Linked DNA regions of Phreatobacter oligotrophus. The protein of the gene in region 1 interacts with the protein of each later gene in a pairwise test. Links are inferred from orthologs where the notes say so. Each region holds a gene or a part of one and is shown in the gene's direction. Other genes may lie near its edges.

The links.
Region 2: the proteins of C8P69_RS08590 (region 1) and C8P69_RS20295 interact in binary tests that used the Escherichia coli proteins (3 or more experiments, as listed by UniProt). The link is inferred for Phreatobacter oligotrophus from one-to-one orthologs.

The regions. Positions count from the first base shown.
Region 1 is NZ_PZZL01000003.1:300,626-308,608, reverse strand. Bases 2,458-5,696 are described here. They hold C8P69_RS08590 (sensor histidine kinase), read left to right. Parts: upstream 2,458-2,793; coding sequence 2,794-5,496; downstream 5,497-5,696. Other genes in these bases: C8P69_RS08585 (response regulator), read left to right, coding at 5,493-5,696; kdpC (potassium-transporting ATPase subunit KdpC), read left to right, coding at 2,458-2,789. Also shown: potassium-transporting ATPase subunit KdpA, read left to right, coding at 1-108; potassium-transporting ATPase subunit KdpB, read left to right, coding at 120-2,186; more of kdpC, read left to right, coding at 2,199-2,457; more of C8P69_RS08585, read left to right, coding at 5,697-6,185; bchJ (bacteriochlorophyll 4-vinyl reductase), read right to left, coding at 6,170-6,763; bchE (magnesium-protoporphyrin IX monomethyl ester anaerobic oxidative cyclase), read right to left, coding at 6,774-7,983. UniProt on the Escherichia coli protein: Member of the two-component regulatory system KdpD/KdpE involved in the regulation of the kdp operon. KdpD may function as a membrane-associated protein kinase that phosphorylates KdpE in response to environmental signals.
Region 2 is NZ_PZZL01000012.1:16,384-21,690, forward strand. What follows is about bases 2,369-5,161. They hold C8P69_RS20295 (PTS sugar transporter subunit IIA), read left to right. Parts: upstream 2,369-3,429; coding sequence 3,430-3,894; downstream 3,895-5,161. Other genes in these bases: C8P69_RS20285 (ABC transporter permease), read left to right, coding at 2,369-2,525; hpf (ribosome hibernation-promoting factor, HPF/YfiA family), read left to right, coding at 2,751-3,338; C8P69_RS20300 (tetratricopeptide repeat protein), read left to right, coding at 4,009-4,566; C8P69_RS20305 (hypothetical protein), read left to right, coding at 4,630-5,161. In the rest of the region: C8P69_RS20275 (ABC transporter ATP-binding protein), read left to right, coding at 1-535; C8P69_RS20280 (ABC transporter permease), read left to right, coding at 532-1,608; more of C8P69_RS20285, read left to right, coding at 1,608-2,368; more of C8P69_RS20305, read left to right, coding at 5,162-5,307. UniProt on the Escherichia coli protein: Seems to have a role in regulating nitrogen assimilation.

The DNA.
Region 1 (7,983 bases):
CTGCTGGTGGTGACCATCCTCATCGTCGGCGCGCTCACCTTCCTGCCGGTCCTCGCCCTCGGCCCCATCGCCGAACAGGTGTCGATCCTCGCCGGCAAGGCCTTCTGAAAGTCCCCGCCATGACCCAGATCCCCAACACCACGCCCGCGCCGTCGCCGGCGGCCGAGATCGGCCTGTTCGACGGCCGAATCCTCAGGGCCGCGGCCCTCCAGGCCTTTGCCAAGCTCGATCCGCGCGGCCTCGTGCGCAACCCCGTCATCTTCGTCACCGCGCTGGTCGCGGTGCTGGCCACCATCCTCGCCGCCCGCGAGGTCGCCGGCGGGGGCGTGAACGCCTTCATCGGCGTGCAGATCGCCATCTGGCTGTGGTTCACGGTGCTCTTCGCCAACTTCGCCGAAGCCGTGGCCGAGGGTCGCGGCAAGGCCCGGGCCGATGCGTTCCGCGCCACCCGCTCCAACGCCCGCGCCAAGGTGCTGACGGAGCGTACCCGCCGCGACGTCTGGCAGGCCAAGGACATCGACGACGTCGCCATCGACGACATCATCCTCGTCGAGGCCGGCGACACGATCCCGACCGATGGCGAGGTGATCGAGGGCGTCGCCTCGGTGGACGAGAGCGCCATCACCGGCGAGAGCGCCCCGGTCATCCGCGAGTCCGGCGGTGACCGCTCCTCGGTCACCGGCGGCACGCGCCTCGTCTCGGACTGGCTTGTGGTGCGCGTCACGGCCCGCCAGGGCGAGACCTTCCTCGACCGCATGATCGCGCTGGTCGAGGGCGCCAAGCGCCAGAAGACGCCGAACGAGATCGCCCTCGACATCCTGCTCGCCGGCCTGACGCTGGTCTTCCTCTTCGTCGTGGTGACGCTGCCGGTCTTCGCCTCCTGGTCGAACACCGAGATCCCAGTGATCTATCTCGCCGCCCTGTTCATCACGCTGATCCCGACCACGATCGGCGGCCTGCTCTCGGCCATCGGCATTGCCGGCATGGACCGGCTGGTGAAGGCCAATGTCGTGGCCAAGTCCGGCCGCGCCGTGGAGGCTGCCGGTGACATCGACGTGCTGCTGCTCGACAAGACCGGCACGATCACCTTCGGCAACCGCATGGCCGATGCCTTCGAGCCGGTGCCGGGCGTCACCGACCGGGAGCTGGCCGAGGCCGCCTGCCTCGCCTCGCTCGCCGACGACACGCCGGAGGGCAAATCCATCGTCGACCTCGCCGCCCGCAAATTCGGCATCTCCCAGGTCGATCGCGCCGGCATGACGTTCGTGCCCTTCACCGCCCAGACCCGCATGTCCGGCGTCGACCTCACGGATGGCACCGCCATCCGCAAGGGCGCCTCGGATGCGATGCTGCGGCTGGTCGGCCGGCCCGCCGATGCGGCGCTCGACGCCATCGTCCGGCGCATCGCCATGAGCGGCGGCACGCCGCTGGTGGTCGCCCGCGGCGACCGCATCCTCGGCGTCGTCCATCTCAAGGATATCGTGAAGCCGGGCATCCGCGAGCGCTTCGCCGAGTTGCGGCGCATGGGCATCCGCACGGTGATGATCACCGGCGACAACCCGCTGACCGCCGCCGCCATCGCCGCCGAGGCCGGGGTCGATGATTTCCTCGCCGAGGCGACGCCGGAGCGCAAGCTCGAGCTCATCCGCAAGGAGCAGGCCGAGGGCCGCCTCGTCGCCATGTGCGGCGACGGCTCCAACGACGCGCCTGCGCTGGCCCAGGCCGATGTCGGCGTCGCCATGAACTCCGGCACGCCCGCCGCCAAGGAGGCCGGCAACCTCATCGACCTCGACAGCGACCCGACCAAGCTCATCGAGATCGTCCTGGTCGGCAAGCAGCTGCTCATCTCGCGCGGCGCGCTGACGACCTTCTCCATCGCCAACGACGTGGCGAAGTATTTCGCCATCCTCCCCGCCCTGTTCGGGACCGCCTATCCCGGCCTCGCCGTGCTCGACGTCATGGGCCTCGGCACGCCGCAATCGGCGATCCTCTCGGCGATCATCTTCAATGCGCTGGTCATCGTCGCGCTGATCCCGATCGCGCTGAAGGGCGTCTCCTACGTGCCGTCCTCGGCCTCGGCCCTGCTCACCCGCAACCTCACGATCTATGGCCTTGGCGGCCTCATCGTGCCCTTCATCGGCATCAAGGCGATCGACATCATCGTCGATCTCCTGCGCCTCGCCTGAACGGAGGCTTCCATGCTCGCCCTGCTGCGTCCGGCCCTTGTCTTGACGGTTCTCTTTACCCTCGTCACCGGCCTCGCCTATCCGCTGGCGATCACCGGCCTCGCCCAGGGGCTGATGCCCCACCAGGCCAATGGCTCTCTGGTCACGAAGGGGGACCGGGTCGTCGGCTCCGAGCTGATCGGCCAGGCCTTCACCGGCCCGCGCTACATCCATGGCCGCCCCTCGGCGACCAGCGCCGCCGATCCCGCCGATGCCACCAAGACGGTCGATGCGCCCTACAACGCCGCCTCCTCCAGCGGGTCCAATCTCGGCCCCTCGTCCAAGGCGCTGCTGGAGGCCATGCAGGCGCGTGCCGCGGCGCTGGGCATGGCGCAGGCGCCGGCCGACCTCGTCACCGCCTCCGCCTCGGGCCTCGACCCGCACATCTCGCCCGCCGCGGCGATGGTGCAGGTCGCCCGCGTCGCGAGCGCCCGCGGCGTCGCCCCCGCCCGTGTCGAGGCGCTGGTGCAACGCCACGTGGAAGGGCGTAATCTCGGGGTCCTCGGCGAACCGCGCGTCAATGTCCTGGCGCTGAACCTCGCCCTCGACGCGGATCTGCCCTGAACGCATGGCGACGACCGAACCTGACCGCCCCGACCCCCAGGCCCTGCTCGACGCGCATCGGCGCGACGGGCGGGGCCGGCTCAAGATCTTCCTCGGCGCCTCGCCCGGCGTGGGGAAGACCTTTGCCATGCTGGAGGAAGCCCGGCAGCGCCAGCGCGCCGGGCGCGATGTCGTTGTGGCCCTGGTGGAGACCCATGGGCGGGCGGAGACGGCGGGGCTGCTGGCCAGCCTCGAGGTGCTGCCGCGCAAGACCGTGCCCTATCGCGGCCAGGTGCTGGAGGAACTCGACCTCGACGGCCTGCTGGCGCGGCGCCCCCAGCTCGCCCTGATCGACGAGTTCGCCCACACCAACGTGCCGGGCGCCCGCCATCCCAAGCGCTGGCAGGATGTGGTGGAGGTGCTGGATGCCGGCATCGACGTCACGACGACGCTGAACATCCAGCACATCGAGAGCCTCAACGATGTCGTCGCCAGCATCACCGGCGTGCGCGTGCAGGAGACCGTGCCGGACGAGGTGCTGCAGCGGGCCGATGAAATCGAGCTGATCGACCTGCCGCCGGAGGAGCTCATCAACCGGCTGCGCGAGGGCAAGGTCTATGTGCCGCAGCAGGTCGGCCGGGCGCTGGAGAGCTTCTTCACCAAGGGCAACCTGACGGCCTTGCGCGAACTGGCGCTGCGCACGGCGGCGAGCCGCGTCGACGCGGACATGCTCACCTACATGCAGGCCCATGCGGTGAAGGGTCCCTGGCCGACGCAGGAGCGCCTGCTCGTCTGCGTCAACGAGGCGCCGGTGGCGAAGGCCCTGGTGCGCGCCGGCAAGCGCATGGCCGATCGCGCCCGCATTCCCTGGATCGTCGCGACCGTCGTCACGCCGGCCCACGAGGCGCTGGGCGAGGAGGCGCGGGCCACGACCACCGAGGCTCTGCGCCTCGCCGAGACGCTCGGCGCGGAGGTGGTGACGCGCCATACCGAGCGGGACGTGGCGGCGGAACTCCTCGCCTTCGCCCGCTCGCGCAATGTCACGCGGCTTGTGGTGGGACGGCCCCGCCAGCGCTGGCCCTGGGTGCTGCTGCGCGAGCCGGTGAGCGACCGGATCCTCGACCTCGCCACCGATTTCGAGGTGACCGTGGTCACCCACCGCGCCCGCGTCGAGCGTCGCAGGATGCTGGCAGCGCCGGAGTTGCCGGGCTGGCGCGACTGGGGCGCGATCACCCTGGAGACCTGCGGCGCCATGGCCGCTGCCACCGCCATCGCCTGGCCCTTCTGGTCCATCCTGCCGGTCGCCTCCATCGCCATCCCCTATCTGGTGGCGGTGTCGGTGGTGGCCTTCCGGCGCGGCCTTGCCGCGGCCATTCTCGCCAGCGGACTTGGCTTCCTCGTCTACAATTTCTTCTTCACGACACCCTACTACTCGCTCGCCGTGGAGCAGCACGAGGCCGTCGTGGCGCTGCTGGTCTTCCTCATCAGCGCGGTCTTCACCGGCACGCTGGCGAGCCGGCTCAAGGCCCAGGTGGATTCGATGCGGGCGGCGCGCCGGCGGACCGAAACGCTCTACGAGTTCGCCCGCAAGATCGCCGCCGCCACCAAGGCCGATGACGTGCTCTGGGCGGCTGCGGCCCATATCGCCGTGACCCTCAACTGCCGCTCGCTCATCCTCATGCCGGGGCCCTCGGGGGCGCTCGAACAGGTGCAGGGCCATCCCTCCATCGAGGAACTGGACGTGAAGGCCGAGGGCGCGGCGCGCTGGGCCTTCGAGCGCAACGAGCCGGCGGGCGCCGGCACCACGACGCTGCCGACTTCGGACTGGCTCTTCGTGCCGCTCGCCACCGCCCGCCGCATCCTCGGCGTGATCGGCGTGCAGTTCCGCGATGCCGCCCAGGGCCTCGACCCGGAGACCAAGCGGCTGCTTCTCGCAGTCGAGGACCAGGTCGCCGTGGCGCTGGAGCGCTTCACGCTGGCCGCCGATCTCGAGGACGCGCGCGTCACCGCCGAGGGCGAGAAGCTGCGGGCGGCCTTGCTCAACTCGGTCAGCCACGATCTGCGGACGCCGCTGGTGACGGTGATCGGTGCGGTGACGACGCTCGCCGACGCCGACACGGCGCTGACGGCGGAGAACCGCTCGGAGCTCATCGGCACGGCGCTGGACGAGGCGCGCCGCCTCGATCGCTATGTCCAGAACCTCCTCGACATGACCCGCCTCGGCCATGGCGTGCTCACGCCCAAGGCGCAGAGCGTCGACCTGCGCGAGGTGGTGGGCCGGGTGCGCAGCGATCTCGCCCGCCCGCTCGCTGGCCACGACCTCGTCGTCGACATGCCGCGCGACCTGCCGCGGGCGCTGGTCGATCCCGTGCTGATCGGCCAGGCCCTCGCCAATGTGGTGGAGAACGCCGCGAAATACGGCCCGCCCGGCGGCCGCATCACCATCGGCGGCGCCGCGGCCGGCGACATGGTGGTGCTGACCGTCACCGACGAGGGGCCGGGCATTCCGGTCGCCGATCGCGAGCGCGTCTTCGACCAGTTCTACCGTGCCGCCCGGGGGGATGGCGCGCCCTCGGGCACCGGCCTCGGGCTTGCCATCGTGCGCGGCTTCGTGGAAGCCCATGGCGGACGCGTCGCCATCGATGCGGGGCCGGGCGGACGCGGGACGGCGATCGCCCTCGTGCTGCCCCGCGCACCGGCGAGCGAGCCGCCCGAGGAGGCGCGATGACGGAGAGCGGACAGGCGCTGCGCGTGCTGGTGGTCGAGGACGAGGCGCCGATCCGACGGTTCCTCGGCATCATCCTCGGCAGCGCCGGCATGACGGTGGAGGAGGCGGCGCGCGGCCGCGAGGGGATCGAGCGCGCCGCGACCTCGGCACCCGACGTCGTCATCCTCGATCTCGGCCTGCCCGACATGGACGGCAAGGCCGTGGTGGCGGCCATCCGCGAATGGTCGCAGGTGCCGATCCTGATCCTCTCGGTGCGCGACGGGGAGGGCGAGAAGATCGCCGCCCTCGATGCCGGGGCCGACGATTACGTGACCAAGCCCTTTGCGGCGGGCGAGCTGCTGGCGCGCCTGCGGGCGCTGACCCGCAGCCGCCGGCCGGCCACCGCCGAGAGCCCGGCCGTGGCGATCGGGTCCTTGGTGATCGATCTTGCCCGCCGGGCAGTGACGCTGGAGGGCGCCGAGGTGAAGCTGACGCGCAAGGAATATGACGTCCTGGCGCTGCTCGCCCGCCACCAGGGCCGGCTGGTCACGCACCGCCAACTGCTGGCGACGATCTGGGGTCCCGCCCATGTGGAGGACACCCACTATCTGCGCATCGCCGTCGGGCATATCCGCGACAAGCTCGGGGACGATGCCGCCGATCCCCGCTTCATCCTGACGGAGCCGGGAGTCGGCTATCGGCTCGCCTGAGCGCCGCGGCCCCTGCTGATCTCGAACCGGCATTCGGCCGCGCCCGTCGCGGCGCAGGCCGTCTCGCGGCAGCGGCAATCGGGCGCCACCAGCACGCGATAGAGCCGCTCGAAGACGGCGGCATGCCAGACGCAGAGGGGCATGACCGATGTCTCGCCGCGCACCAGCGGATTGTCGCGCAGCGCGAAGGTCCAGGAGGTGCGTCGCTCGAATGATCCTGAGCCGGCAAATGTCCAGGCATTGCGGGCGATGGCGCGCGACAGCATTGGGGCGGCGAGCGGCGCCGGGAGGGCCTTCAACAGGCGTTGCACGGCCGCCGGGATGCGGTGGGCGAGAATGTAGTCGGCGGTCGCCGTGCCGGCCTCGCGTTCGAGGGCCTCGGCATCGGGCGCTGTGCGCAGGGCCCGGTGCAGCGCGGCCGCCTCGGCCTCGGGGATCATCGCATCGCCCGTCGGCAGGCGGTCGAGCGCGGCAGCCGCCATCAGCGCCGCCAGCCGCGCCTCGCCGCCGTGGCGGCGGATCACCGCCGCGTGCTGGAGCACCGCGTTGGGGCCGATGACGCCAGCCGCCGCCGACATCGCCGCGGCCTCACAGGGCCGGTGCTGCCGGACCGCCGCCGCAGGCGCGGATCTCGGCGCGCTCCTTCATCTGGGCGCGAACCGCGTCGCGGCGCTCGGCGGCGCGCGCCGCGCGGTCGGCCGAGGCCTCCCAGTCCTCGAGCTGCGCCTCGGCGAGCGTGCGGGTCTCGTCGAAGTGGAAATCGACGGTCTTCTTGGTCTGCGGGCCCCAATAGCCGGCCTTGCCGAGGTCATAGAAGCTGCGCTTGAAGCCGGCGCGGAGGAACGCATAGAGGCATCCCAGCAGGTAGCGGCGGCGGAAGCCGGTGCGGCGCCAGGGGTAATGCAGCAGCGCCTTCTTCATGTAGAAACGGCGGTAATTGTTCATCACGCCGTCGAGCAGCTCGCCGCGCTCCATGGCCGCCGGCTTCATGATGGGCGTGACGAAATTGTACTTGGAGAAGTCGAAGACCTCGACCTGGTCCTTGATCTCCTGGAACAGCGGCGTGAAGGGCCAGGGCGTGTACATGGACCAGTTGGCGAGGTCCGGCTGCCAGTCCCAGGCCATGCGGTAGGTCTCTTCCAGCGTCTGCGGCGTCTCGTTGTCGAGCCCGACGATGAACTGCGCCTCGACGAAGATGTCGGCCTCGCGCAGCAGGCGGATGGCCGTCTTGTTCTCGTCGACCTTGGTCTCCTTGTTGAACTGGTCGAGCTTCAGCTGCGCCGCGGCCTCGGTGCCGAGGCTGACGTGGACGAGGCCGGCCTTGCGGTAGAACTTCAGGTCGTCGCGGTCGCGATAGATGTCGGTGACGCGGGTGTTGATGCCCCATTTGACCTTGTCGGGCAGGCCGCGGGCGATGAGCTCCTCGCAGAAGGCGACGAACTTCTTCTTGTTGATGGTCGGTTCCTCGTCCGCGAGGATGAAGAAGCCGACGCCGTGGTTGACCACGAGATCCTCGATCTCGTCGACGACGTCCTTCGGGTCGCGCACCCGATAATCCCGCCAGAACTTCCACTGCGAGCAGAAGGAGCAGGTGAAGGGGCAGCCGCGCGCGAGATTGGGGATGGCGACGCGGGTGCCGAGCGGGATGTAGATGTACTTGCTCCAGTCAAGGATCGACCAGTCCGGCTTGATGGCCGCCATGTCCTTGACGGTCGCCGCCGCGGCGGTGGCGACGATCTGGTCGCCATCGCGGAAGGCGAGGCCCTTGATGGAGGAGCGCGCTGCCGGCCAGCGGCCA
Region 2 (5,307 bases), on another replicon or contig:
GCGCCGCAAGCTCGGCGCCGCCTTCGTGCCGGAGGAGCGGCTCGGCCATGGCGCAGCGCCGCGCCTGCCGCTCAGCGAGAACGCGCTGCTCTCCGGCCATGCCACCAATGGCTTCGTGCGCGCCGGCCTCGTTGACACCAAGGCGCTGGCCGACTGGGTGAAGCGGGTCGTCGCGACCTTCGACGTGCGCACTGCGCGTCCCGATCCCGAGGCGCGGGCGCTGTCAGGCGGGAACCTGCAGAAATTCGTCGTCGGACGGGAGCTGCTGCGCGAGCCGCGCCTGCTCATCGTCGCGCAGCCGACCTGGGGCGTCGATGCGGCGGCGGCGGCGACCATCCGCCAGGCGCTGGTGGATCTCGCGGCGCGCGGCGCTTCCGTTGTGGTCATCAGCCAGGACCTCGACGAGCTGTTCGAACTGGCGGACCGTCTCGCCGTGATCTCCGAGGGGCGGCTCAGCGCAGCGCGGCCGACAGCCGAGCTCGACCGCGAGACGGTCGGGCTGATGATGGGCGGCATCCATGGGGCCGCCGCATGAAGCTCATCCTCGAACGCCGTGACGACCGGCCGGCCTGGCTCGCGCTCGCCTCGCCGCTGGCCGCCGTGGTGCTGACGCTGGTCGCGGGCGCGCTCCTGTTCATCACCATCGGCAAGAACCCGGTGGCGGCGCTCAAGGTGTTCTTCCTCGATCCGCTCTCAGACGGCTGGGCGCTGCAGGAGCTCGGCGTCAAGGCGACGCCGCTCATCCTCATCGCGGTCGGCCTCACCCTCTGCTACCGCGCCAATGTCTGGAACATCGGCGCCGAGGGCCAGCTGGTCATGGGCGCCATCTTCGGCTCATGGCTGGCGCTCGCCACCCATGGCGCGCCGGACGGGCGCTGGGTCCTCGTCGCCATGCTGGCGCTCGGCGCCCTCGGCGGCATGGTGTGGGCGCTGATCCCGGCCCTGCTCAAGGCCCGGCTCGGGGTCAACGAGATCCTGTCCAGCCTGATGCTGGTCTATGTGGCCGAACTGACCCTCGACTATCTGGTGCGCGGCCGCTGGCGCGACCCCAAGGGCTTCAACTTCCCGCAATCGGTCAATTTCGAGCCGGAAGCGACCATGCCGCTGCTCTTCGAGGCCGGCCGGCTGCATATCGGCTTCCTCATCGCCGTGATCGTCGCGCTGGTGGCGGCGCTGATCCTCGGGCGCACCCTCAAGGGCTTCGAGATCCGGCTTGCGGGCGAGGCGCCGCGCGCTGCCCGCTTCGCCGGCTTCGACGACAAGCGCACCGTGCTCTTCGTCTTCGCCGTGTCGGGCGCGCTCGCCGGCCTTGCCGGGATCATCGAGGTGGCCGGCCCCATCGGCCAGCTCCAGCCGTCGATCTCGCCGGGCTATGGCTTCACCGCCATCATCGTCGCCTTCCTCGGAAGGCTGAACCCGATCGGCGCGCTCGTTGCCGCGCTGTTCCTGGCCCTGACCTTCATCGGCGGCGAGAATGCCCAGATCGCCCTGCGCATCCCGCTCGACGTGACGCGGGTCTTCCAGGGCCTGCTGCTGTTCTTCGTGCTGGGCTGCGACACGTTCCTGCTCTACCGGCTGCGCCTCGTCTCCTCCGCGAGGGCCGCCTGATGGGCATCGTCGAGGCGATCCTTCTCACCATCATCACTGCGGCGACGCCGCTCGCCATCGCGGCCCTTGGCGAGCTCGTCGTCGAGCGCTCGGGCGTCCTCAATCTCGGCGTCGAGGGCATGATGATCATCGGCGCGGCCACAGGCTTCGCCGCCGCGATCGTCACCGGCTCGACCCTTCTCGGCTTCCTCGCCGGCATGGCGGCGGGGATGCTGCTCGCCGCGGTCTTCGCCGCCCTGGCGCTGGGACTTGCCGCCAACCACGTGGCGACGGGGCTCGCCCTCACCATCCTCGGCATCGGCCTCTCCGGCCTGATCGGCCGCGACTTCGTCGGCGCCCGCCGCGAGCCGCTGGCCAAGATCGTCATCCCCGGCCTCTCCGACCTGCCGGTGGTCGGCAAGGTGCTCTTTGCACAGGACCCGATCGTGTATTTCTCGGTGGTGCTCGCCATCGGCGTCTGGTGGTTCCTGAGGAAGAGCCGCCGCGGCCTCGTGCTGCGGGCGGTCGGCGAGAGCCACGCCTCCGCCCATGCGCTCGGCTATCCTGTTCTGCGGATCCGCTTCCTCGCCGTCCTGTTCGGCGGCGCCTGCTCCGGCATGGCCGGGGCCTATCTCTCGCTCGCCTATACGCCGTTCTGGTCGCCGGGCATGACGGCGGGGCGCGGCTGGATCGCGCTTGCCATCGTCGTCTTCGCCAGCTGGCTGCCGCTGCGCGCCATGATCGGTGCCTATCTCTTCGGCGGTGTCACGGTCTTGCAGCTCCACGCCCAGGCACGCGGCTGGGGTATTCCCAGCCAGGCCATGTCGGCGCTGCCCTACCTTGCCACCATTCTCGTCCTCGTCGTCATCAGCCTGAGGCGCCGCGGCGAGTCGCAGGGACCGGCTTCCCTGGGGACGCCTTTCGTGCCCGACCGTTGATGCAGCGTCACTGACGCTGGAGAAGGCCGTTTTTCGAGCCCAATGATTCCAGACACTTGCGCCGGGCCAGCAACGGTTCCGCGCATCGGCTGCGAGGCACGCGTGTCGGGCGGTCGCATTGACTTGTCTGGGGGCACTCCTTACGCCTTGAGGTCAATAAGCCGGCTTGGCGACGCTTCCGAAAGGAGGCGCCGACCCTGGATCAAGAAGCATCGGAGGAGCCCCATGGCTCTGCGCATCTCGGGGAAGAATCTCGACATCGGCGAGGCCCTGCGCGAGCGGATCGCCGGCCGCGTCGGGGACGCCGCCCAGCGCTACATCGACGGGCGGGTCAATGGCCACGTGACGGTCGAGAAGGAGGCCCACGGCTTCCGCACGGTCGCGGCCCTGCATCTTCCCACCGGCATGTCGCTGCAGGCCGAGGCCTTCGCCGCCGATCCCTATGCCGCCTGCGATCTCGGCGTGGAACGCATCGAGAAGCGCCTGCGCCGCTATGCCCGCCGCCTCAAGGACCGTGCCGGCCACCAGGCCGCGCCGGCCGGGGTCGAGATGCCCTATGTGGTCATCGAGACGCCGAAGGAAGCCGTGCATGACGAGGCCGAAAGCGCCTTCGAGCCGGTCATCATTGCCGAGCAGACCACCTCGCTGCGCCGCATGACCGTGGCCGAGGCCGTCCTCGAACTCGACCTCACCGGCGCTTCCGCGCTGGTCTTCCTCCATGCGGTGCATGGGCGCGTGAACGTGGTGTACCGACGCTCGGACGGCCATGTGGGCTGGATCGATCCGCCGGCCACCGCCAACGGGGCCGCCTGACCCGCAACCGCGGTCGTCATGGCACCGTCATTGCATAGCGAGTAGTGCGTTTCCCGTAGAATCGCACCGCCCCCCTCGGAGAAGGCAGACAATGCCGCTTCCAGACATCATCGCCGATGGCGCGATCATCCCCTCGCTCCGCGCCGAGTCGAAGACCCATCTGCTCAAGGAACTGGCGGCACGGGCCGCGGCCCTCACCGGCCGGGCCGCCGACGAGATCTTCACCACCCTGTCCGAGCGCGAGAATCTCGGCTCGACCGGCGCGGGCGGCGGCATCGCCATCCCCCATGGCAAGCTGCCGAAGCTGCCGCGGGTCTTCGGGCTCTTCGCCCGGCTGGAGAAGCCGGTGGATTTCGATTCGATCGACGGCCAGCCGGTGGACCTGGTCTTCACCCTGCTCGCGCCCGAGGGCGCCGGCGCCGACCACCTGAAGGCGCTCTCGCGCATCGCCCGGCTCACCCGCGATCCCGCCAATGTGCAGAAGCTGCGCGCCGCCCGCGACGAAGCGACGCTGCGCGTGCTGCTCGCCCAGTCCCCGGCCACCCACGCGGCCTGAACGGCACCCTGTCGCGATCTGCCGCGACACGTCTGCGTGAAAGCGCCTTGGCCCGGCGGACCGGGCGGCCTAAACTCCTGGATGACTGGGAAGCGGCGCAGCCCCGGAGTGAGCGTGTCCGACCGAATCGCCTTCGACGATTGCCTGCAGCTGGTGCTGAAGCTCGACGCCATGGTTCCGGCGCCGGCGCAGCCCAAGCGGCTGGACGCCCTGTTCCGCGACCTGTCGCGGTTCAAGCCGCAGCAGCCCGCCTATGAGCTGCAGGACCTCATCTGGGCGGTGTGGACCAACCACGAGGACGAGTTCGCCGACCAGGCGATGGAGCAGGCCATCAACGCCATCGCGCTGAAGGACTACGACGTCGCCCAGCTGGTGCTGGACGCGCTCGTCGACGCCCGCCCCGAATGGTCCGAGGCCTGGAACAAGCGCGCGACGCTGCATTTTATCCGCGGCGACGACGCCTATGCCGTCCGCGACGTCATGGAGACGCTGAAGCGCGAGCCGCGCCATTTCGGCGCCCTGTCCGGCTTCGCGCAGATCTGCCTGAAGCATGGCCGCGAGGCCGAGGCCCTGGTGGCCTTCGAGGCGGCGCTCGCCATCAACCCGCACCTGGAGGGCGTCGCCGCCCTCGTCGCCGAGATGCACGCCAAGGGCGGACGCGTCCTGCACTGAGACGGCTGCCGCCGCGGCCCGCGGCGCGCTAGACCGGCTGCCCCTCTCGCCGCGGCCGGTTCCGTGTTCCTCATCGCTCTCCTCACCAAGGCCCTGACGACGGCCGTCATCGTGCTCGCCGCGTCTTTCGTCGCCGAGCGGGCGCGGCCCTTCCTCGCGGCGCTGGTGCTGGCCCTGCCGATCTCCACCGGCCCGGCCTATGTCATCCTCGCCCTCGACCACGACGCCGCCTTCATCGCGGATGCCGCGCTGTCGAGCCTTGCCGGCAATGTCGCCATTGCGCCGGCCGCCATCGCCTATGCAGTGCTGGCGCGACGGGGCGCCGGCCTGTTGCCGTCCTATCTCGCGATGATCGCGGCCTGGCTCGCCGCGGCGCTGGCCGTGAAGGCCTTCGCCTGGACCACCGTCTCGGCGGTGATCCTCAACCTCGTGGTCTTCGCCCTCGCTACGGCCATCACCCGGCGCTGGCGGGGTGGCGAAAAGCCGCCGCCGATGCAGCGGCGCTGGTACGACCTGCCGCTGCGCGCGGCGATCGTCGTCTCCGTGGTGATTTCGGTGATCCTCGTGTCCGAGCGCCTCGGCCCGGCGGCCACCGGCATCGCCGCGCTCTTTCCGGCGAGCTTCACCAGCTTCATCCTGCTGATGCACCATCGGCTCGGCGGGCCGGCGGTGGCCTCCGCCTTCGTCAACGGCATGACCATGATCTTCGGCTTCACCGGTTTCCTGCTGGCGCTGCATCTC